DNA from 3 places in the Streptomyces sp. NPDC004732 genome. Region 3 is predicted to be linked to each of the others. Evidence: riboswitches for the same ligand, from Rfam matches in the RefSeq annotation. Region 3 holds a riboswitch; each other region holds the start of a gene.
The links. A riboswitch is a leader RNA that binds a small molecule or an ion and turns the genes downstream of it on or off. The one in region 3 is predicted to bind thiamine pyrophosphate.
Positions count from the first base shown of each region.

Region 1 (7,691 bases), on a different contig from region 3:
CGGATGGGCGGCCCCCTGTTCCGTGACGAGCCTCCGCAGGAGCCCATGCCCAGCGCACCACAGCCGCAGCCCGCCCCGGCAGCACCGCAGAAGAAGAGCGCGGGCCGCGATCTCGGGGCAGCCATAGGAGTCGGTGTAGGACTCGGCGCGGTCATCGTCGCGTCGCTGTTCATCGTGAAGGCCGTCTTCATCGGCGTCATAGCGGTCGCAGTCGTGGTCGGCCTCTGGGAGCTCACCTCCCGCCTGGAGGAGCGCAAGGGCATCAAGGCGCCGCTCGTGCCGCTCGCGGTGGGCGGCGCGGCGATGGTCGTCGCGGGATACGTCCGCGGGGCCGAGGGCGCGTGGGTCGCGATGGCCCTCACCGCGCTCGCCGTCCTGGTCTGGCGCATGACCGAGCCGCCCGAGGGCTATCTCAAGGACGTCACGGCGGGGGTTTTCGCCGCCTTCTACGTTCCTTTCCTCGCCACCTTCGTGGCGCTGATGCTCACCGCGGACGACGGCCCGCAGCGGGTGCTCACCTTCCTGCTCCTGACCGTGGTCAGCGACACCGGTGCGTACGCGATCGGCTGGCGCTTCGGCAAGCACAAGCTGGCCCCGCGCATCAGCCCCGGCAAGACCCGCGAGGGCCTGGTCGGCGCAGTCACCTTCGCGATGGCCGCGGGCGCGCTGTGCCTGCAGTTCCTCATCGACGACGGCGCGTGGTGGCAGGGTCTCGTGATCGGTTTCGCGGTCGCGGCGAGCGCCACGCTCGGCGACCTCGGCGAGTCGATGATCAAGCGTGACCTCGGCATCAAGGACATGGGCACGCTGCTGCCCGGCCACGGCGGCATCATGGACCGCCTGGACTCCCTGCTGCCGACGGCGCCGGTGGTGTGGCTGCTCCTCGTGGCCTTCGTCGGCACCGGCTGATACCTGGTCTGACCTGCGTAGATGTGCGTGAGGGGTCCGTTGTCCACAGGGCGGCGGGCCCCTTGCCGTATGTCTGCGACACTGGAAGGACCATGCCTGTACCCGGAGAACTCACTTTCGTCGCGCCCCGCGGTGCCAAGAAGCCCCCGCGGCACCTCGCCGACCTCACGCCCGCCGAGCGCAAGGAAGCCGTCGCCGCCATCGGCGAGAAGCCGTTCCGTGCCAAGCAGCTCTCGCAGCACTACTTCGCGCGGTATGCGCACGACCCGGCCGAGTGGACCGACATCCCGGCCGGGGCGCGCGAGAAGCTGCGCGAGGCGTTGCTGCCCGATCTGATGTCCGTGGTGCGGCACATCAGCTGTGACGACGACACGACGCGCAAGACGCTGTGGCGGCTCTTCGACGGGACGCTCGTCGAGTCCGTGCTCATGCGGTATCCGGACCGGGTCACCATGTGCATCAGCTCGCAGGCGGGCTGCGGCATGAACTGCCCGTTCTGTGCCACGGGGCAGGCCGGTCTCGACCGGAACCTGTCCACCGGTGAGATTGTGCATCAGATTGTCGACGGCATGCGGGCGCTCCGGGACGGCGAGATTCCTGGTGGGCCTGCCCGGCTGTCGAACATCGTGTTCATGGGCATGGGTGAGCCGCTGGCCAACTACAACCGGGTGGCCGGGGCCATTCGCCGCCTCACCGACCCGGAGCCCGACGGGCTCGGTCTCTCGCAGCGCGGGATCACCGTGTCGACGGTGGGCCTCGTGCCCGCCATCCACCGGTTCTCCGACGAGGGCTTCAAGTGCCGCCTCGCGATCTCGCTGCACGCGCCGGACGACGAGCTGCGCGACACCCTCGTGCCGGTGAACACGCGCTGGCAGGTGCGGGAGGTGCTCGACGCCGGATGGGAGTACGCGGCCAAGTCCGGGCGCCGGCTCTCCATCGAGTACGCGCTGATTCGCGACATCAATGACCAGGCGTGGCGCGGTGACCGGCTCGGGCGGCTGCTCAAGGGCAAGCCGGTGCACGTGAACCTCATTCCGCTGAACCCGACGCCGGGCTCGAAGTGGACGGCCTCGCGGCCCGAGGACGAGAAGGCCTTCGTGGAGGCCATCGCCGCCCATGGTGTGCCGGTCACGATTCGGGACACCCGGGGTCAGGAGATCGACGGGGCGTGCGGCCAGCTCGCCGCTGCCGAGCGGTAGGCGAGCGGCAGGCGAGAGGTAGTCTGGCGGGCGTACGGCTCCGTACGAGTACACACATCTGCATATTCCGACAGGGGAGCGCCACAGCGCTGAGAGTGCGGCACCTTGGACAGGTGGGCCGCAGACCCTCTGAACCTCGCCCAGGTCATTCTGGGTAGGAAGTTCGGGCATCACTCAAGCTGTAGCGCCCTGCCCGCGTGCCGTCGGTGCGCGGGCGGGGCCGCGTCTTCTCCTGGTCACCCAGGAGGAAATTCAGTGAGCACCACCAAGAAGGTCTCGTTCACCGCCGTGGCGGTGGGCATCGGGCTCGTCGCCGTCTCCGCGTGCGGCAGCTCCGACGGCGGGTCGGGGAAGGCCGACTCCAAGAGCGTGACGCTCGTCAGTCACGACTCCTTCAACGTCTCCAAGGACGTGCTGCAGGACTTCGAGAAGCGGTCCGGGTACAAGGTCAAGGTCCTCAAGGACGGTGACGCGGGCGCCGCCGTGAACAAGGCGATCCTCTCCAAGGACAACCCGCAGGGCGATGTCTTCTTCGGGGTCGACAACACGCTGCTGTCCCGGGCGCTCGACAACGGGCTCTTCCAGTCGTACGAGGCCAAGGGCTCGGACAAGATCAAGCCCGCGGTCCGGGCCGACGGGGACAAGCACCGGGTCACGCCCGTCGACAGCGGTGACATCTGCGTCAACTACGACAAGAAGTACTTCGCCGACAAGAAGCTGGCGCCGCCGAAGTCCTTCGAGGACCTGACGAAGCCCGCGTACAAGAACCTGCTTGTCACCGAGAACGCCTCGACCTCCTCTCCCGGCCTCGGCTTCCTGCTCGGCACCGCCGCCAAGTACGGGGACGACGGCTGGGAGAGCTACTGGAAGAAGCTCAAGGCCAACGGCGTCAAGGTCGTCGACGGCTGGGAGCAGGCCTACAACGAGGAGTTCTCCGGGTCCGCGGGCGGCAAGAAGGCCAAGGGCGACCGGCCGCTCGTCGTCTCCTACGCCTCCTCGCCGCCCGTCGAGGTCCTCTACGCCGATCCGCAGCCGAAGCAGGCGCCGACCGGCGTCGCGACCGGCACCTGCTTCCGCCAGGTCGAGTACGCGGGCCTGCTCAGCAACGCAGGGAACGAGAAGGGCGGCAAGGCGCTCCTCGACTTCCTCGCGGGCCAGGAGTTCCAGGAGGACATGCCGCTGAAGATGTTCGTGAACCCGGTGCGTGAGGGCACCAAGCTGCCGAAGCTGTTCACGGAGCACGGCGTGACGGTGGACAAGCCCGAGACGCTGGACCCGAAGAAGATCGCCGACAACCGCGAGCCGTGGATCAAGTCGTGGACCTCGCTCGTACTGAAGTAACCGAAGGAGCCGACGACACGGCCAAGTCCCGCCTTCGTGGCGGGTCCGGTCGCGGGAGCGCGGCGCGGCTCGGCCTGATGGCCGTGCCCGTCGCGTTCTTCGCGCTCTTCTTCGCCTACCCGGTCACGGCGATCGTCGCGCGCGGGCTGCACATCGACGGCGGCTGGCAGTTCGGGCGGATCACGGACGTCCTCGGGCAGTCCGACATCCGGCACGTGCTGTGGTTCACCACCTGGCAGGCGCTCGCGTCGACGGTGCTCACGCTGCTGATCGCGCTCCCCGGCGCGTATGTCTTCGCGCGCTTCGACTTCCCGGGCAAGCGGGTGCTGCGGGCCGTCGTCACCGTTCCTTTCGTGCTCCCGACGGTCGTCGTCGGTACGGCCTTCCTCGCGCTGATCGGGCGGGGCGGGCTCTTCGACGAGCTGTGGGGCGTACGCCTGGACACCACGGTGTGGGCGATCCTGCTCGCGCACGTCTTCTTCAACTACGCGGTCGTCGTACGGACCGTGGGCGGGCTGTGGTCGCAGCTCGACCCGCGGCAGGAGGAGGCCGCGCGGATGCTCGGCGCCTCCCGCTGGAGGTCGTGGCGGACGGTGACGCTGCCCGCGCTCGCACCGGCGGTGGCCGCGGCCGCGCTCATGGTCTTCCTCTTCACCTTCACCTCCTTCGGCGTCGTGCAGATCCTCGGCGGTCCCGCGTACTCGACGCTCGAAGTGGAGATCTACCGGCAGACCGCGCAGCTCCTCGATCTGCCGACGGCCGCCGTCCTGACCCTCGTGCAGTTCGCCGCGGTCGGGCTGATCCTGGCGATCCACGCATGGACGGTGCGGCGGCGCGAGAGCGCGCTGAAGCTCGTCGACGCCTCGGCGGTGGCGCGCAGGCCGCGCGGCGCCGGGCAGTGGACGCTGCTCGGGTTCGTCATGGCGACGATCGCCCTGCTGATCCTGTTGCCGCTCGGTGTGCTGATCCAGCGCTCCTTCGATGGCCCCGACGGGTTCGGGCTCGCGTATTACAGGGAGCTCACCTCGGCGGACGGCGGTGCCTTCCTGGTGCCGCCGATCGAGGCGATCTGGAACTCACTGCAGTACGCGGTCGTGGCCACGGCCATCGCCGTGCTGATCGGGGGGCTCGCGGCCGCCGCCCTCACCCGGCGCGCGGGCCGACTCGTGCGCGGGTTCGACGCGCTGCTCATGCTGCCGCTCGGCGTCTCCGCGGTGACCGTCGGCTTCGGGTTCCTGATCACACTCGACAAGCCGCCGCTGGATCTGCGGGCCTCCTGGATCCTGGTGCCGCTCGCCCAGGCCCTGGTCGGTGTGCCCTTCGTCGTACGCACCATGCTGCCCGTCCTGCGTGCGGTGGACGGGCGGCTGCGTGAGGCGGCGGCCGTGCTCGGGGCGTCGCCGCTGCGGGCGTGGCGCGAGGTCGACCTGCCGATGGTGTGGCGGGCGCTGCTGATCGCCGCCGGGTTCGCCTTCGCCGTCTCGCTCGGCGAGTTCGGGGCGACGGTCTTCATCGCGCGGCCCGACAACCCGACGCTGCCGGTCGCCGTGGCACGGCTGCTCGGCCGCGCGGGTGACCTCAACTACGGCCAGGCGATGGCCCTCTCGACGATTCTCATGGTGGTGTGCGCGGTGTCCCTGCTGCTCCTGGAACGCGTCCGGACCGACCGCACCACGGGGGAGTTCTGATGACGGACGCCTTGCTGAGCCTGCGGGACGCGACGGTGCGTTTCGGGGCGCGGGCCGTGCTCGACGCCGTCGACCTCGATGTCGCCGAGCACGAAATCGTCTGTGTGCTCGGGCCGAGCGGCAGCGGCAAGTCGACGCTGCTGCGGGCGGTCGCCGGGCTGCAGGGGCTCGATGCCGGTCAGGTCCTCCTGGGCGGGCGCGACCAGCGCGGGGTGCCCGCGCACAAGCGGGGCGTCGGCCTGATGTTCCAGGACCACCAGCTCTTCCCGCAGCGCGACGTGGCGGGCAACGTCGCCTTCGGGCTGCGCATGCACGGCGCCTCGCGCGGCGAACAGGCCGACCGGGTCGCCGAGTTGCTGGACCTCGTCGGCCTCCCCAAGGCGCAGCGGCGCGCGGTCGCCTCGCTCTCCGGGGGCGAGCAGCAGCGCGTGGCGCTGGCGCGGGCGCTCGCGCCGCGGCCCCGGCTCCTGATGCTCGACGAGCCCCTCGGCCAGCTCGACCGCTCGCTGCGGGAGCGCCTCGTCGTCGAGCTCAGGGAACTCTTCGACGAGCTGGGCACGACCGTGCTGGCCGTCACGCACGACCAGGGCGAGGCGTTCGCGCTCGCCGACCGCGTCGTCGTCATGCGGGACGGGCGGATCGCCCAGTCCGGCACCCCGCTGGAGGTGTGGCAGCGCCCGGCCGACGAGTTCGTGGCGCGCTTCCTCGGTTTCGACAACGTCGTGCGGGCGGCCGTGGAGGGCGCGGCCGCCGACACGGTGTGGGGCAAGGTCCCCGTCCCCGACGGCGTCCCGGCCGGGCAGCACAAGATCCTGGTGCGGCCTGCCGGGGTGCGGCTCGTGTCCGCCGAGGACGGGCTGCCGTGCGTGGTCACGGCGCGCACCTTCCGCGGCACCCATGTCGCCGTCCATCTGCAGCCGGTGGAGGGGCCGCGCCTGGAGGCGGCGTGCGCGCTGCGCCGGGCGCCGGAGGTCGGGGAGACGGTGGGCGTCGGGTTCGACGCGGAGGACGTGGTGGTGCTCGGCTGAGTGCGGCGGCTCGAACAGCGAGGTGCTAAACGCGGGTGTCATTCAGCCCGTGTCGATCTAGTGTTCGGCCATGACGACACTCGGCCACGAGCGGTACTGCGACGAAGTCGCCCGGCAGCTCGACCTCTTGCGCACCACACTGACCGGGGCCGACCTCTCGGTCACCGTGCCGACCTGCCCCGACTGGACACTGGCCGAGCTCGTGCGGCACATGGGCGGCGCGGTGCGCTGGAGCGAGCGCCTGGTCGCGACGCGTGCCGAGCAGGACATCCCGGAGGAGGACATCCCGGAGTGCGAGGGCCCCGAGGGCCCCGAGCGCGACGATCCGGCCGCCCTGGACGCCTGGCTGGCCCGCACCGCGGAGCTCGGCGCGACGACGTTCCGCACCGCGGGCGCCGACGCCGCCGTCTGGTCGTGGGCCGACGACCGGAGCGCCGCGTTCTGGGCGCGCCGCATGACGCACGAGCTGGCCGTGCACCGCGCCGACGCGGCCATCGCGGCCGGTATCGCGTACGAGGTCGAGCCCGACGTCGCCGCGGACGCGATCGACGAATGGCTGGACCTCGTCGCGCACGCGCAGCGCACCGACCCCGAGGACAGCGCGTCCGAGCTCAGGGGCGCGGGGCGCAGCATCCACCTGCACGCGACCGACGCGCCCGCGGGCCTCGACGCCGAGTGGCTCATCGAGTTCGGCGACGACGGGTTCACCTGGCGGCGCGGCCACGCGAAGGCGACGGTTGCGCTGCGCGGCCCGCTCACGGAGGTGCTGCTCGCCTTCTACCGTCGGCGGCCGCTGGACAGCGGGTACGTGGAGGTCCTGGGGGAGCGGGAGCTGCTGGACTTCTGGCTGGAGCGGGCCTCGTTCGGCTGACCGAGGTCCGGCTGGTCCAGTGCTCCAGCGGCCGCGTCACCTGGGCGCCGACGGCCTGACCAGCCCCAGTTCGTACGCGAGGATCACCGCTTGCGCCCGGTCGCGCAGCCCCATCTTGGTGAAGAGGCGGTTGATGTGCGTCTTCACGGTGTGGTCGGTGATCGTGAGCCGTTGGGCGATCTCCGCGTTCGACAGGCCCTGCGCGATGAGGACGAGCACCTCGGCCTCGCGGGCGGTGAGCCCGTCGACGTCACCCGCGGGGGCCGGGGGCGCGGCGGCCCGCTGACGGGTGAACTCCGCGACCACGCGCCGGGTGATCTCGGGGGAGAGCAGCGCGTCACCGGCCGCCACGACCCGCACCGCGTGCAGGAGTTCGGGGAACGTGGCGTCCTTGAGCAGGAAGCCGGAGGCCCCGGCCGCCAGCGCCTCGTACACGTACTCGTCGAGTCCGAACGTCGTCAGCATCAGCGCCTTCGTCGCGCCTTCGGACGCGGCGAGGATCTCGCGGGCGGCGTCGATGCCGTTCATGTGCGGCATGCGGATGTCGAGGAGGACCAGGTCGGGGCGGTGCTCGGCGGCGAGGCGGACGGCCTGGACGCCGTCCTCGGCCTCGGCGACCACCTGGATGTCGTCCTGGGTGCCCAGCAGGTTGACG
Region 1 covers NZ_JBEXJR010000005.1:581,662-589,352, forward strand. Annotated here, with positions in the region: gene ABZV77_RS18095 (phosphatidate cytidylyltransferase) at 1-909, shown strand, start outside; gene rlmN (23S rRNA (adenine(2503)-C(2))-methyltransferase RlmN) at 1,002-2,108, shown strand; TPP riboswitch at 2,171-2,287, shown strand; gene ABZV77_RS18105 (thiamine ABC transporter substrate-binding protein) at 2,364-3,449, shown strand; gene ABZV77_RS18110 (iron ABC transporter permease) at 3,527-5,137, shown strand; gene ABZV77_RS18115 (ABC transporter ATP-binding protein) at 5,137-6,165, shown strand; gene ABZV77_RS18120 (maleylpyruvate isomerase family mycothiol-dependent enzyme) at 6,236-7,036, shown strand; gene ABZV77_RS18125 (response regulator transcription factor) at 7,073-7,691, opposite strand, start outside.
Region 1: linked by a shared signal. The riboswitch ahead of ABZV77_RS18105 (thiamine ABC transporter substrate-binding protein) and the one ahead of thiO (glycine oxidase ThiO) in region 3 are both predicted to bind thiamine pyrophosphate.

Region 2 (7,691 bases), on a different contig from region 3:
CGCGCAAGGATCGACGAGACCCTGGCGCACTGGCGCGACACCATCGGCGTCCCCGTGTACTTCGCCGTCTACCGGGAGGGGGAGATCGAAGTCATGGCCGTCGCGGACACCCCGGGCAACCCCGCCGTCGAGGAATGGGCGGACTTCCGGGAGACGGGACATGCCCACGCGATCGGCCAGTGCCTGCTGGGCCAGCTCGACGACAAGGCAAGACAGGACCACCTCGACCGCTACCCGGTTCAGTCGATCACGCGCTACTCGGTCCGGGACGACCGCACGTTCATCCGGCGGCTCGACGCGATAGAGCGCATGCGGCCCGTCGTGGAGCGCCAGGAGTACGCGCTCGGGACGCTCTGCGCGGCTGTCCCGATCATGGCCGGGGACACCGCGGCGACCATGGCCATTTCCGTACCCTCCTCGCAAGCCGATCGACTGCTGCCGGCGGCCGAAAAGTTGCAGCGGGAGATCGGAAAGCTACTAGGGACACTCGCCTTCTCTATCAGCATCTGAAAACTCACTCCTTGTGATCTGGTGCTCACGTTAAGCAAGATGCCAGATGTGTCAGGGAGCTGGTTCCTGGCCACTTGAGGGCCAAGTGACGGGGTAGGGCGCGATGGGCGAGACGGTGCAGGCAGAGGTCATGATGAGCTTCCTTGTTTCCGAGGAGCTGTCGTTTCGCATCCCGGTGGAGCTGCGCTACGAGCTCGCGGACCCCTATGCCGTGCGGCTGACGTTCCATCTGCCGGGGGACGCCCCGGTGACCTGGACCTTCGGGCGGGAGCTGCTGGTCGACGGGGTGGGCAGGCCGTGCGGGGACGGGGATGTGCGCGTCGAACCCACCGACTCCGCGATGCTGGACGAGGCCCTGATCAGGCTTCAGGTCGGCGCCGATCAGGCGCGGTTCAGGGTGGGCATCCCTCCGCTGCTCGCCTTCCTCGACCGTACGGACAAGCTGGTGCCGCTGGGGCAGGAGCGGGCGCTCGCCGACTTCGAGACCCATCTCGACGAGGCGCTCGACCGGATCCTCGGAGAAGAGCAGAACGCGGGTTGAGCCGATGACGCCAACAGGCGCAGGCTGATGGCATTTTGATGCATTTGGGGATCTAGCGCTTGCGGCGCCGCCCCTTCCCCCCGCGGGGCGCCCGGATCGCCCCGCCGCCGGTCACACCGCCTCCGTCGCGGCTGCCCACGACTGCCCCCGTGGCGGAGCCGGAGCCGGTGGTGCGGTCCGCCGAGACGACCAGGGCGGCCAGCGCCGTCGTCACCGGTACGGAGGCGACCAGGCCGATCGAGCCGATCAGGGTGCGCACGATCTCCTCGGCGACCAACTCGCTGTTGGCCACCGTGCCCACGCTGGACTGCGCGATGGAGAAGAGCAGCAGCAGGGGCAGCGCGGCACCCGCGTAGGCGAGGACGAGGGTGTTGACGACCGAGGCGATGTGGTCGCGGCCGATGCGGATGCCCGCGCGGTACAGGCCACGCCAGCCCATCGTCGGATTGGCCTGATGCAGTTCCCAGACGGCGGAGGTCTGGGTGACCGTCACGTCGTCGAGGACACCGAGCGAGCCGATGATGACGCCCGCGAGCAGCAGGCCGCTCATGTCGATGGACGGGTACAGGCCATGAATGAGGCCGGTGTTGTCGTCCGTGTTGCCGGTCAGCGCGGCCCAGCCGATGAAGAGCGAGCCGAGCAGGCCGATGAGCAGGAGGGAGATGAGCGTGCCGAGTACCGCGACCGATGTCCGGGCTGTCAGGCCGTGGCAGAGATAGAGCGCGATCAGCATGATGGCGCTCGCCCCGATCACCGCCACGACCAGGGGATTCGACCCCTGGAGGATCGCCGGGAGGATGAAGAACGTGAGCACCATGAAGCTGATGGCGAGTGCGACCAGGGCCATCACGCCGCGCAGTCGGCCCACGACCACGACGGCGAGCGCGAAGATGCCGGCGAGCAGCGCCATCGGCATCTTGCGGTTCACATCGATGACGGAGTACTGCAGGCCTTCGGGGGCCTTGGGCTCGTAGGCGACCACCACCTGCTGGCCCTGCTTCAGTTGGCGCGGCGAGTCCGGCTGGATGATCTCCGTAAAGGTGCGGCCCTTGTCGTCGCCGCTGGCCACCTCGACCGTCGCCTTCTTGCAGGTGCCCGTCGCCGCGGACTGTGCGGACTGGCCCTCGGCCGTGGAGGTGTCACCGTTCGGCGGGGTCTGCGAGGGGCTGAGGTCCTTGCAGGGCAGTTCCCGCACCTTCGTGACCTTCGCCGACTGTGTCTGCCGGTCGAATCCGACGCCGGTGCGTTCGTGGCTCGGCGTGCCACCCGGCCACAGCACCATCAGGCCCACGACGACCGCGGTGGCGAAGGGAATCAGTACCGCGGCGATGACCTTGCGCAGATGCTTCGAGACCGGCGCGGCCGGGCCGTGGCTGTGGGAATGCCCGTGTCCGTGCCCCTCCGGAGGCGTCGCGGAAACAGGCGGCTGCGAGGGCGGCGGGGGCGGCGGCTCTGTGGTGGTCACTGCCCGATCATCGCAAGAACGGGAGGGGCCCTCTGTTCAGCGCGCCCGACATGACGCTAGCGTGGAGCCACCTTTGCAATCGCGGGAGCTCGGAGCACCGGGCTGAGAGGGCGCTGACCTTCGTACGAATCGGCACGAGATGTGCACGAACCGTACGGAAGCCGCTGCGTCGACCGCCGAACCTGTTACCGGGTAATGCCGGCGTAGGGAGTAGGTCTCATGACCACATCGGACGCACGCACGCCTGCCTCGACGCAGAACCAGAGCGACGAGGCCGGGAAGTCCATCGGCTGGCACAAGGCGTATGTCGAGGGTTCGCGCCCCGACCTGCGTGTGCCGGTCCGCCAGGTGCACCTCACCAATGGCAAGGCCGTCACCCTGTACGACACTTCGGGCCCGTACACCGACCCGTCGGCGGAGACCGACGTCCGCCGCGGCCTGGCGCCGCTGCGGGAGAACTGGATCATCGCCCGCGGCGACACCGAGGAGTATGTGGGCCGACCGCCGCGTCCCGAGGACGACGGCATCAAGCACACCTCGCCCCGCGGCGGGCTCAAGAACCTCGACGCGGTCTTCCCCGGCCGCCCCCGCCAGCCGCGGCGTGGCCGCGAAGGCCAGGCGGTGACGCAGCTCGCGTACGCCAGGCGCGGCGAGATCACGCCCGAGATGGAGTTCATCGGGATCCGCGAGGGCATGGACCCCGAGATCGTGCGGGAAGAGGTCGCCGCGGGCCGCGCGGTGATTCCCGCCAACGTCAACCACCCGGAGATCGAGCCGATGATCATCGGCAAGAAGTTCCTGGTGAAGGTGAACGCCAACATCGGCAACTCCGCGGTCACCTCCTCCATCGAGGAGGAGGTGGACAAGATGACCTGGGCGACCCAGTGGGGCGCCGACACGGTCATGGACCTCTCCACGGGCCGCAACATCCACACCACCCGCGAGTGGGTCCTGCGCAACTCCCCCGTGCCGATCGGCACCGTCCCCCTCTACCAGGCCCTGGAGAAGGTCGACGGCAAGGCCGAGGAGCTGACCTGGGAGATCTACAAGGACACGGTCATCGAGCAGGCCGAGCAGGGCGTGGACTACATGACGGTCCACGCGGGAGTGCGCCTCCCGTACGTGCCGCTCACCGCGCGCCGCAAGACCGGCATCGTCTCGCGCGGCGGCTCGATCATGGCCGCCTGGTGTCTCGCGCACCACAAGGAGAGCTTCCTCTACGAGCACTTCGAGGACCTCTGCGAGATCCTCGCGGCGTACGACGTGACGTACTCGCTCGGCGACGGTCTGCGGCCCGGATCGATCGCGGACGCCAACGACGAGGCGCAGTTCGCCGAGTTGCGGACGCTCGGGGAACTCAACACGATCGCCAAGCGTCACAACGTACAGACGATGATCGAGGGCCCCGGTCACGTCCCGATGCACAAGATCAAGGAGAACATCGACCTCCAGCAGGAGATCTGCGAAGAGGCGCCGTTCTACACGCTCGGCCCGCTCACCACGGACATCGCGCCCGCCTACGACCACATCACCTCCGGCATCGGCGCCGCGATGATCGGCTGGTGGGGCACGGCCATGCTCTGCTACGTCACGCCCAAGGAGCACCTGGGCCTGCCCAACCGCGACGACGTGAAGACGGGTGTCATCACGTACAAGATCGCGGCGCACGCGGCGGACCTCGCCAAGGGGCACCCGGGCGCACAGGACTGGGACGATGCGCTCTCGGACGCACGCTTCGAGTTCCGCTGGGAGGACCAGTTCAATCTGGCCCTCGACCCGGTCACGGCACGGGAGTTCCACGACGAGACCCTGCCGGCCGAGCCCGCGAAGACGGCACACTTCTGCTCGATGTGCGGGCCGAAGTTCTGCTCGATGAAGATCTCGCAGGACATCCGGCGCCAGCACGGCGGTGACCTCGGTTCCGAGGACATCGAGGCGGGGATGGAGCAGAAGTCCAAGGAGTTCGCGGCCGCGGGCAACCGGGTCTATCTGCCGATCGCCGACTGAGGCCCAGTGACTCAGGCTCCGTGGTCCCGCCCCCGGTCGGTGGCGGGGCCACGAAGCGGTGTCGCAGCCCCGAAGCGTTGCGGTTCGGCCGATCCGCTACTCCGGCTTGTGGTCGGGCCCGCCGAAGTCGGGGCTGGAGAAGTCGGGGCTCGAGTAGCTCGGCCGCGGCCCCGTCCGGCCGCCGTCCGGGCTGCTGAATCCCGGCCGGTGATAGCCGAGTTGCGGCATGCGGCCGTTGGCTGCCGAACCGCTCGGGTGCACTGACGGCGTGCGGGCGGCGGATGCACCGCCCGGCTCCGTCAGGGCCTCGCGCAGGAACGGCACGATGCCCCGGTCGAGGAGCGCCTGGCCCCAGGCTTCCCTGGCGCGGGACACCGCCTCGTACCGCTCGCCGTGCAGATCTGCCTGGAGCGAGGTGGAGCCGTTGCGCAGGGCGGTCAGGAGCAGACCGCCCGCGGCGACCAGGATGCCCCCGGCGGTGAGCGCGCCGAACAGCCATCCCGCGGTGAGCAGGGTGTCCGCGAAGGCGGGCTCGGGGTTGAGCATCTTCAGGATGTAGCCGACGAGCAGGAAGATCGCGGCGGCCGTCCCCGCGAGGACGGGTGCGAGGACCGCGACGACCGCGATCGCCCCGGCTCCCGCTGCTGCCGGCTCGGCTACCTCGCCCATCGTGGTGGCGAGGCTGACGCCGCCGGAACCCGACTCCGCGGCGCTCTGTCCGCTCCCTTCGCGGATCGAAGTGGACGTCGGTCGAGGTTCGCGCAACTCCTCGCGAACCTTCACGTAGTGCGCGTACTCGGTCGCGGCAGCGGCCGTGATCAGTGCTGTCGCGTTCAGGGCCATGGTGCGCAGTTGTTCGGTGTTGAGCCGCTGGCCCACTGCGGCGAGTTCGGGACGGTCTGGTGCGGTGCGCAGCGCCTCATCGAGGATCCGCTCGTACTCGGGGCGGTCCTCATTGAGCAGGTGTGGAGCGCTGTTCATGTGCATCCCCCGATGCTCCGTAGGGCTGAGGCTCGCATGGCTACGAGCCGTTGGGCAGAAACGGAGGGGAGCCTGCTACGGATAAGCCGATGGTAGAGCCGTGACGGCACGCGGTGACAGGGGGTTTCCGGAAATTGCCCCCCTGGCCAGCGTGATCGTGTAGGGGGGCACCTGCCCAGAGAACGCTCAGATACCCAGGGGGAGTTGGCAGACCAGTAGCTTTCCGGCCATGGTCACTCCGCCGTCCATGGCGATGGCCAGACCGTCGGCGTAGACGTGCGGGCCCTCGATGACCGGGCCGCCGCCGTCCGACTCGTCCTCGGAGCCGACGTCCCCCAGGAGGTAGGGGATGGGGCTGTGACCGTGGACGATGCGTGTGCCGCCGTACATGTCGAGAAGTTCGCGGACGGCCGAGGGGCCGGACTCGTCGCGGAACGCGAAGCGCTTGGTGAACTTGCGGAAGAGGTCCCAGCATTCGTCGGCGTCGTTGCGCGTAAGTGTCTCGCGGATGGTGTCGTTCACCGCCTCGATCGAGTCACCGTAATCCAGATAGGCGGTTGTGTCGGAGTGCACGAGCAGGTGGCCGTCGGCCTCCTCCATCGCGTCGAGGCGGGCCATCCACTGCAGGTGGTGGTCCTCCAGACGCTCCATGTCGGTCTTCTGCCCGCCGTTCAGGAGCCAGGCGGCCTGGAAGGTGGCGGTGCCCGCGCCGGAGTTCACCGGGGTGTCCCCGAAGCGCTTGGCGCCGAGCAGGAGCAGCTCGTGGTTGCCCATGAGGGCCTTGCAGTAGCCGCCGGCGGCGGCGGCCTCCGCGGACAGCCGCATCACGAGGTCGATGACGCCGATGCCGTCGGGCCCGCGGTCGGTGAAGTCACCGAGGAACCACAGGCGCGCATTGCCCGCGGACCAGTTGCCCTCGGCGTCGATGAGGCCCTGCTCCTGGAGGGCCGCGACGAGCTCGTCCAGATAGCCGTGCACATCCCCGACGACGAACAGGGGGCCGTGCTCCTCGCTCACCCGCGGCTGCGGGGGCTCCGGCATGACCTGCACCTGGACGGTGTCGCCACGGTTGATGACGGGCAGATCGCGCTGGGTGGGGGTGTACCCCTCGTCCGGCGCCACGCCCTGAGTCCCTGGGCTCACCGGAGCGGGAACGGTCGTCTCATGGACGTACGCGGGTACGCGGAAGTCGCGAAGCGTCGCCGTCCGCACATCGGGTCCCTGACCGGCCCCCTGAGTCATCGACCCCTCCACCACCATTGCGCCGCATCTGCACCGAGATCGGACTGCTTGGTCGCAGCGGCCCGCGGTGTCGTCCGCCCATCATAGGAATGCGGCTCCCGCTGTGTGGTGCACCAGGGGTGGTGAATCGGTGCCGGACCCCGGTTCACCGCGCTTTTCTCCCGAATTGGGCAGAGGTTTCCCCGCTGGTGGCGGGGAGTATGCCGACCTCTGCCCGGGCCGGGAGTGTGGACGGGAGCGATCAGCCGGAGCCGGGCGAGCGGGGCGGGCTGACCGTCGTGCGCGGCGGACGTCGCTCGGACGAGGTGCGCACGATCAGTTCGGTCGGTATCACCTGCTCGACGGGACGCCCCGAATCGAGGCCCTCGATGGCGTCGATGAGGAGCTGGACGACGGCTGTGCCGATGCGCCGCGGCTTGAGCGAGAGCGTGGTGATGGGCGGTTCCGTGGTGGCGTACACCGTCGACTCGCTGCAGCAGACCAGCAGCAGGTCGTCGGGGACGCGCAGGCCGTACCGCCGGGCGGCGGCGAGCAGATCGGTGCCGTTGGGGTCGAAGAGGCCGTAGACGGCGTCGGGGCGGTCGGGCCTGGCGAGCAGGCGGTCGGCGGCGACGGCGCCCGCGCAGGGGTCGTGCGCGGGATAGGACTCGTAGACCGGGTCCTGCCCGACGCGTTCGCACCAGCGCAGATAGGCCGTCGTGGACAGATGGGTGTACGTGTCCGTGGTGGTGCCGGTGAGTAGGCCGATCCGGCGTGCGCCGGCGGCGGCCAGGTGGTCGAGGATCTCCAGGACCGCGGCCTCGTGGTCGTTGTCGACCCAGGCGGTGACCGGCAGGGAACCTGCCGGGCGGCCGTCGGAGACCACCGGCAGGCCCTGTCGGACCAGCTCGCTGACCACGGGGTCGTGGTCCGAGGGATCGACGACCACGGTGCCGTCGAGTGCGA
Region 2 covers NZ_JBEXJR010000008.1:392,547-400,237, forward strand. Annotated here, with positions in the region: gene ABZV77_RS25635 (helix-turn-helix domain-containing protein) at 1-510, shown strand, start outside; gene ABZV77_RS25640 (SsgA family sporulation/cell division regulator) at 614-1,051, shown strand; gene ABZV77_RS25645 (YibE/F family protein) at 1,104-2,516, opposite strand; TPP riboswitch at 2,588-2,743, shown strand; gene thiC (phosphomethylpyrimidine synthase ThiC) at 2,736-4,523, shown strand; gene ABZV77_RS25655 (hypothetical protein) at 4,620-5,510, opposite strand; gene ABZV77_RS25660 (metallophosphoesterase) at 5,691-6,746, opposite strand; gene ABZV77_RS25665 (LacI family DNA-binding transcriptional regulator) at 6,988-7,691, opposite strand, start outside.
Region 2: linked by a shared signal. The riboswitch ahead of thiC (phosphomethylpyrimidine synthase ThiC) and the one ahead of thiO (glycine oxidase ThiO) in region 3 are both predicted to bind thiamine pyrophosphate.

Region 3 (7,691 bases):
TAGGTGTCGCCTCCGTAGGGGGCGTACTGCTGCTGGTCGCCGTAGGTGTCGTAGCTCTGCCGGGCGCCGTAGGTCTGCGTGCCGATGTACGGGTCGGAGTACGCGGCGTACTGCTGCTGGCCGGTCTCGTCGTATCCGTAGTTCTGCTGGTCGTAGCCCGCGTAGGCCGCCGCGTCGTAGCCGTAGCCCTCGCTCTGGTGGGCGTCGCCCGCGGTGGGCGGGGCGTAAGGCGCGTCGCTGTACACGCCGTACTGGCCGGTGTCGTCGGGCATGGGTTCGGGCGCGTACACCCCGCCCGCGGGGAGGTCCGGGTCGTGCGCGGGGACGTCAGGGCCGTGCGCGGGCGGCGGCGGGACCTCTTCGTATTCCAGGTCGGAGACCTGCAGCGTCGGCTCCTTCGCGGCGCCCCGCCGCGGCGCCCTGCGGCGCTTGCTCAGGCCCGGCTGCCCGCCGAGCGCCCAGCCGGTGGAGAAGCCCTTGCGGAACGACAGCGTCACGTACGTCTGGCCCGTGGCGAAGGCGATGGCGCCGAGCCCGATGATCCACACCGACGGGATCAGCACCCCGACGACGACACCGAGGAAGCCGCCGAAGGCCAGCAGGCGCCAGCGCAGCCTGGCCTTGTACTGCAGCAGCACCTCGCCGAGCAGCCACAGCGCGACGAATCCGAACGCGATGTAGAGGACCGTCCAGCCCATGTACGCCCCTCTCCCCTGCGGCCGCCCGCTGGTACGGGTACGGGTACGGCCGATTCAGGCCTGGTGGTGCAGGCCCAGATTTTCGTAGATTTCCAGCGTCGCCGTGGAGTTGTTGAGCGTGATGAAGTGCAGTCCCGGCACACCTTCGGCCAGCAACCGCGCGCAGAACTCCGTCGCGAACTCGATGCCAATGGAGCGTACAGCGGCTGGATCGTCTTTGACCGCGAGGATCCGCTCTTTCAGCTCGGGCGGGAACACGGCGTTGCTGAGCTGGGGCAACCGGTCGAGCTGGCGGACGTTGGTGACCGGCATCATCTCGGGGATGATCGGCGTCTCGCAGCCTGCCGCCTCGACGCGGTCGCGCAGCCGCAGGTACTCCTCGGGGTCGAAGAACATCTGCGTGATCGCGTAGTCCGCGCCGGCCCGGCACTTGTCGATGAAGTGCCGGGTGTCGGACTCCCAGTCGGGCGAGCGCGGGTGCATCGCGGGGAAGGCGGCGACGCCCACGCAGAAGTCGCCGGACTCCTTGATGAGTTCGACCAGCTCGGCGGCGTAGGTGAGGCCCTCGGGGTGCGCGATCCAGTCGCCGAGCGGGTCGCCGGGCGGGTCGCCGCGGACCGCGAGCATGTTCCTGATGCCCGCGTCCGCGTACTGCCCGATGATGTTGCGCAGCTCGGCCACGGAGTGGTCGACCGCGGTCAGGTGCGCGACGGGCGTCAGCGTCGTGTCGGCGACGATCTGCTGGGTCTCCTTGACCGTGCCGGTGCGCGTGGAACCACCCGCTCCGTAGGTCACGGAGACGAAGTCCGGGGCGGCCGCCTCGACCCTGCGCAGCGCGTTCCAGAGGTTCCGCTCCCCCTTCGGGGTTTTCGGCGCGGAGAACTCGAACGAGAACGTCGTCTTACCGGTCGCGAGCATGTCGCGCACGGTGCGTGCGCGGTCAGTCCTGGTCGAAGCTGTGCCTAGGGCCATATGGGCAGGTTAGCCAGGCCGTGGCGGTCACCCAACCGGACCCTGGAGTTTTGGCCGGTTTGCCGGTTTCTTGTCCACGGATCGGACACTCCCGGGCTGTTGCTCACACAGACGTACGAAGCCGCTTCGCGAACTCGGCCGCGGCCGCGCCCGGGTCGTCCGCCTCGGTGATCGCCCGCACGACGACGACGCGCCGTGCGCCTGCCTCGAGCACCTCGTCGAGGTTGTCCGCGTCGATGCCGCCGATGGCGAACCAGGGGCGGTCCGTGCCCAGCGAGGCCGTGTAACGGACCAGGTCGAGGCCCGGGGCGTGGCGGCCCGGCTTGGTCGGCGTGGGCCAGCACGGGCCCGTGCAGAAGTAGTCCACACCCTCCTGGACGGCGGCCGCGGCGGCCTCCGACTCGGCGTGGGTGGAGCGGCCGATCAGCACGTCGTCGCGGCCGCCGAGGATGGCGCGGGCCGCGGGGACCGGCAGGTCGCCCTGGCCGAGGTGCAGCACGTCGGCGCCGATGGCGTGGGCGACGTCCGCGCGGTCGTTCACCGCGAGGAGCTTGCCGTGCCGCCGGGCGGCGTCCGCGAAGACCTGGAGGTGCTCGAGCTCTTCAGCGGCCTCCATGCCCTTGTCGCGCAGCTGCACGATGTCGACGCCGCCCGCGAGGACGGCGTCGAGGAACTCGGGGAGGTCCCCCTGGCTCCTGCGGGCGTCCGTGCACAGGTAGAGCCGGGCGTCGGCGAGCCGGTCGCGGTGGTCGGCGGCCATGGAGAAGTCCCCCCGTTGTCGGTGGCGTGCGGGCCGCGTGGTGTCACGCGGCCCGCACGCCGGACGATGTGTTCAGGTCAAACGGCCTTGCGCCTGCTCAGACGGCGAGCGCCTGGGCGCGGCGCTTCACCTCCGTGCCGCGATTCTCGCTCAGCGCCTGCGCGGGGGTGCCGGGCAGGGTCGGGTCGGGGGTGAAGAGCCACTCGAGCATCTCTTCGTCGGAGAAGCCGTCGTCCCTCAGGAGCGTCAGGGTGCCTGCGAGGCCCTTGACGACCTTGTCGCCGTCGATGAAGGCGGCCGGCACCTGGAGCGCACGGTTCTCACCGCGGCGCACAGCGATCAGCTGGCCCTCCTTGACCAGCTGGCGCACGCGGGTCACCTCGATCTCCAGCATCTCCGCGATGTCGGGGAGGTGCAGCCAGTCGGGGACGAGAGCATCAGTCTTTGCGTCAATCTCGGTCACGGGTCCAGCGTATCTCTGGCAGGCGGCCCGCACCGGATGGCGTCGTCCCGCTACGGAACGGCCTTGTCGTCCTGCTACAGAACGGCCTTGCCGCCCCGCTACAGAACCGCCTTCTTGAGCGGCACCGACGGATCCGCCGTCAGCGTGGGATCCAGCCGTGCGGCCGACTCGATCAGCTTGCGGCCCTGGGCCAGGTCCCTGGGGCGGCCCACGGCGAGGACCGCGACCAGGGCGCCGTCCCGCAGCCAGCACACCGACCAGGCCATGCCGCCGGGGTCGCCCCGCCACACCATCTCGTCCGCCCCGGCATGGTGACCCGCGTACTGCACGAAGCGGCCGAACTGCTCCGACCAGAAGTACGGCACGGGGTCGTACGCGGCGGGCGTCTCGCCGATGATGTTCGCCGCCACCGTGCGCGGCCCCTGGAGGGCGTTGTCCCAGTGGTGCACGAGCAGCCGCTCGCCGTACCGGCCCGAGGGGAAGGAGGAGCAGTCGCCGACCGCGTACACATCGGGCGCCGAGGTGCGCAGGCCCTCGTCGGCCACGACCTCGCGGTTGCTGCCCAGCTCGATGCCGGAGCCCGCGAGCCAGCCCGTCGCGGGCCGCGCCCCGATGCCGACGACGACGGCGCCCGCGGGCAGCCTGGTCCCGTCGGACAGGACGACGACGCCGGGTTCGACGCTCTCCACGCGCGCGTGGGTGCGCAGCACCGCTCCGGAGTCCGCGTACCAGCCCGCCATGGGGGCCGCGACCTCCTCCGGCAGCGCCCCCGCGAGCGGTCGTCCCGCGGCCTCGACGACGGTGACGGAACAGCCCGCCTCGCGCGCGGCCGTCGCGAACTCCGCGCCGATCCAGCCCGCCCCGACGACCACCACGTCGTGCTGCGCCGCGAGCACCGGGCGCAGCCGCTCGGCGTCGTCCAGGGTGCGCAGGAGGTGGACCCCGGGGACGCCTTCGGTGCCGGGCAGCCGAATCGGTTCGGCGCCGGTCGCCAGGACCAGGACGTCGTACCGGAGTGGGCCGTCGGCGGTGTCCAACTCATGGGCGTCGGGGCGCACCCCGGTGACGTCGCGGCCCAGGCTCAGCTCGATGCCGAGCGCCTCGAAGTCGATGTCGAAGGCCGATCCCTCCGCCTTGCCGAGCAGTACCGCCTTGGACAGCGGCGGCCTGTCGTAGGGCTGGTGCGGCTCGGCCCCTACGAGGGTGACCGAGCCCGCGAAACCCTGTTCGCGCAGGGCCACCGCGGTCTGCACCCCGGCCATCCCCGCGCCGACGATGACGACGTGGCGCTCCGCCTGTCGCGGCTTCCCGCGCTGCTGCTGCTCGCTCTGCCTCTGCTGCTCGCTCACCCGATCACTCTAGGGCGGTTGTCGAGGGCGCCCTCAGATGTGGTCGGGGAGATCTCTGACACAACGTCACCGCCCATACCCGGACAGCTCCCCTACTGCCGCACGAAGCGACGGGCTAGGGTGGCCCGTGCAGAGCACTCGCGGGAGCCCGGACGCACCGGGCTGAGAGGGAGGCTGGGACGGCCTCCGACCGTACGAACCTGATCCGGGTCATGCCGGCGAAGGGAGGGGCTGGACGCCCATGCATTCACGTACGACACCACCATCCGCCGCCTCTGACGTCCTGGTCGTCGGAGGCGGCATCATCGGCCTGGTCACGGCCTGGCGGGCCGCCGGGCGCGGACTGTCCGTGGCGGTCGTGGACCCCGCTCCCGGCGGCGGCGCCGCCCAGGTCGCGGCGGGCATGCTGGCCGCCGTCACCGAACTGCACTACGGCGAGCAGACCCTGCTCGGCCTCAACGTCGAATCCGCCCGCCGCTACCCCGCCTTCGCCGCCGAACTGGCCGAGGCGACCGGGCACGACCTCGGCTACCGCGCGTGCGGCACGCTCGCCGTCGCGCTGGACTCCGACGACCGCGCCCACCTGCGCGAACTGCACGACCTGCAGCGCCGGTCCGGCCTCGCGTCCGAGTGGCTGACCGGCCGCGAGTGCCGCCGTCTTGAGCCGATGCTCGCGCCGGGCGTACGCGGCGGGCTGCGGGTCGACGGCGACCACCAGATCGACCCGCGGCGGCTCGCGGGGGCGCTCGTGGTGGCCTGCGAGCGGGCCGGTGTGGTCTTCCACCGCGCCATGGCCGAGCGCCTCTCGGTCGTACGGGACCGGGCGCGCGGCGTCGTCCTCGCGGACGGCACCGAGCTGGGCGCGGACCTGACCGTGCTGGCGGCGGGCAGCCTCAGCGGGCGCCTCGCGGGCGTCCCCGACGACGTCCTGCCGCCCGTGCGGCCCGTGAAGGGCCAGGTGCTGCGGCTGACGGTGCCGAAGCCGTACGCGCCGTTCCTGAGCCGCACCGTGCGGGCCGTGGTGCGCGGCAGCCACGTCTACCTCGTGCCGCGCGAGAACGGCGAGCTCGTCGTGGGCGCGACCAGCGAGGAGCTCGGCTGGGACACCACGGTCACCGCGGGCGGCGTGTACGAACTCCTGCGGGACGCGCACGAACTCGTGCCCGGCATCACCGAGCTGCCCCTGACCGAGACCTGCGCGGGACTGCGCCCGGGCTCTCCCGACAACGCGCCGATGCTCGGCCCCACGCGGCTCGCCGGACTCCACCTGGCCACCGGGCACCACCGCAACGGCGTCCTGCTGACGCCCGTCACGGGTGACGTCATGGCGCATGCCCTGACCACGGGTGAACTCCCCGAAGAGGCACTCCCGTTCACCCCGCGCCGCTTCGACGGCGCCACCCCCGAAACCCTCGCCCCGCCCCGCACCCAGCACGTCACGGAGCAGCCCGCATGAGCACGCCTTTCGCCGTTTCCGTCAATGGGGAAGAGCGCGATGTGGCCTCGGGCACCACGCTCGACGCCCTCGTGGCCACCCTCTCCTCGGCGCACTCCGGTGTCGCCGCCGCCCTCAACGAAACCGTCGTCCCGCGCGCGCAGTGGCCCACCACGGCGCTCTCCGCGGGCGACCGCGTCGAAGTACTCACCGCCGTCCAGGGAGGCTGAACGACCATGGCAGACGACCCCTTCGTCATCGGCGGGCTCACCCTCTCCTCGCGCCTGATCATGGGCACGGGCGGGGCGCCGAGCCTCGACATCCTGGAGCGGTCCCTCGTCGCGTCCGGCACGGAGCTGACCACCGTCGCGATGCGCAGGCTCGACCCGGGCGTCCAGGGCTCGGTGCTCTCCGTGCTCGACCGGCTCGGCATCCGCGTCCTGCCCAACACCGCGGGCTGCTTCACTGCGGGCGAGGCGGTCCTCACCGCCCGGCTCGCGCGTGAGGCGCTCGGCACCGACCTGGTGAAGCTGGAGGTGATCGCCGACGAGCGCACCCTGCTGCCCGATCCGGTCGAGCTCCTGGACGCCGCCGAGACCCTGGTGGACGACGGCTTCACGGTCCTGCCCTACACGAACGACGACCCGGTGCTCGCGCGGAAGCTGGAGGACGTGGGCTGCGCGGCGATCATGCCGCTCGGCTCGCCCATCGGCTCCGGGCTCGGTATCCGCAATCCGCACAACTTCCAGCTGATCGTGGAGCACGCGCGCGTGCCGGTGATCCTCGACGCGGGCGCGGGCACGGCATCCGACGCGGCGATCGCGATGGAGCTGGGGTGCGCGGGCGTGATGCTCGCCTCCGCGGTGACGCGGGCGCAGGAGCCGGTCCTGATGGCCGAGGCCATGCGGCACGGGGTCGAGGCCGGACGCCTGGCGCACCGGGCGGGGCGGATTCCGCGACGGCACTTCGCCGAGGCGTCGTCGCCCGCCGAGGGCATGCCGCGCCTCGACCCGGAGCGCCCCGCGTTCTGAGTACCCCCCGGGGGCTCCGCCTGTTACAGCTCGGCTGCAGTCCGGGCGTGGGGGCGCCCGCCCGGGACGAGGTGTCCGTGGCGGCTCGTAGACTCCCCTGCGTGGACACGACCCTTCAGGACCCGCTCGTCGGGCAGCTGCTCGACAGCCGTTACCGCATCGACGGGCGCATCGCGGTCGGCGGGATGGCCACGGTCTACCGGGCCGTGGACACCCGCCTCGACCGCGTGCTCGCGCTCAAGGTGATGCACCCGACGCTGGCGGCCGACGCCTCCTTCGTCGACCGGTTCATCCGCGAGGCCAAGTCGGTGGCCCGCCTCTCGCATCCGAACGTGGTCGGCGTCTTCGACCAGGGCACGGACGGGTCGTACGTCTACCTCGCGATGGAGTACATCGCGGGCTGCACCCTGCGCGACGTCCTGCGCGATCGCGGGGCCCTGCAGCCGCGCGCCGCGCTCGACATCCTGGAGCCGGTCCTCGCCGCGCTCGGCGCCGCGCACCGCGCCGGGTTCGTGCACCGCGACATGAAGCCGGAGAACGTCCTCATAGGGGACGACGGCCGGGTGAAGGTCGCCGACTTCGGGCTCGTCCGCGCGGTGGACACCGTCACGAACACGACGGGCACCGTCCTCGGCACCGTCTCCTACCTCGCCCCCGAGCAGATCGAGCACGGCACGGCGGACACCCGCGTGGACGTGTACGCCTGCGGGGTCGTGCTCTACGAAATGCTGACCGGCGCCAAGCCGCACTCCGGGAACTCCCCCGCCCAGGTCCTCTACCAGCACCTCAACGAGGACGTGCCGCCCCCGTCGGCGGCCGTCCCCGGGCTCGCCTTCGCCCTCGACGAGCTGGTCGCCTCCGCCACGGCGCGCATCCCCGACATCCGTCCGTACGACGCGGTGGCGCTCCTCGCCCAGCTCAGGGAGGCGCGGGCCACCCTGACCGAGGCGCAGCTCGACGCGGTGCCGCCGCAGGCGCACGCG
Region 3 covers NZ_JBEXJR010000022.1:80,703-88,393, reverse strand. Annotated here, with positions in the region: gene ABZV77_RS40300 (hypothetical protein) at 1-698, opposite strand, end outside; gene metF (methylenetetrahydrofolate reductase [NAD(P)H]) at 753-1,670, opposite strand; gene thiE (thiamine phosphate synthase) at 1,774-2,430, opposite strand; gene ABZV77_RS40285 (Rv2175c family DNA-binding protein) at 2,528-2,893, opposite strand; gene ABZV77_RS40280 (FAD-dependent oxidoreductase) at 2,992-4,155, opposite strand; TPP riboswitch at 4,373-4,486, shown strand; gene thiO (glycine oxidase ThiO) at 4,484-5,698, shown strand; gene thiS (sulfur carrier protein ThiS) at 5,695-5,907, shown strand; gene ABZV77_RS40265 (thiazole synthase) at 5,914-6,708, shown strand; gene pknB (Stk1 family PASTA domain-containing Ser/Thr kinase) at 6,810-7,691, shown strand, end outside.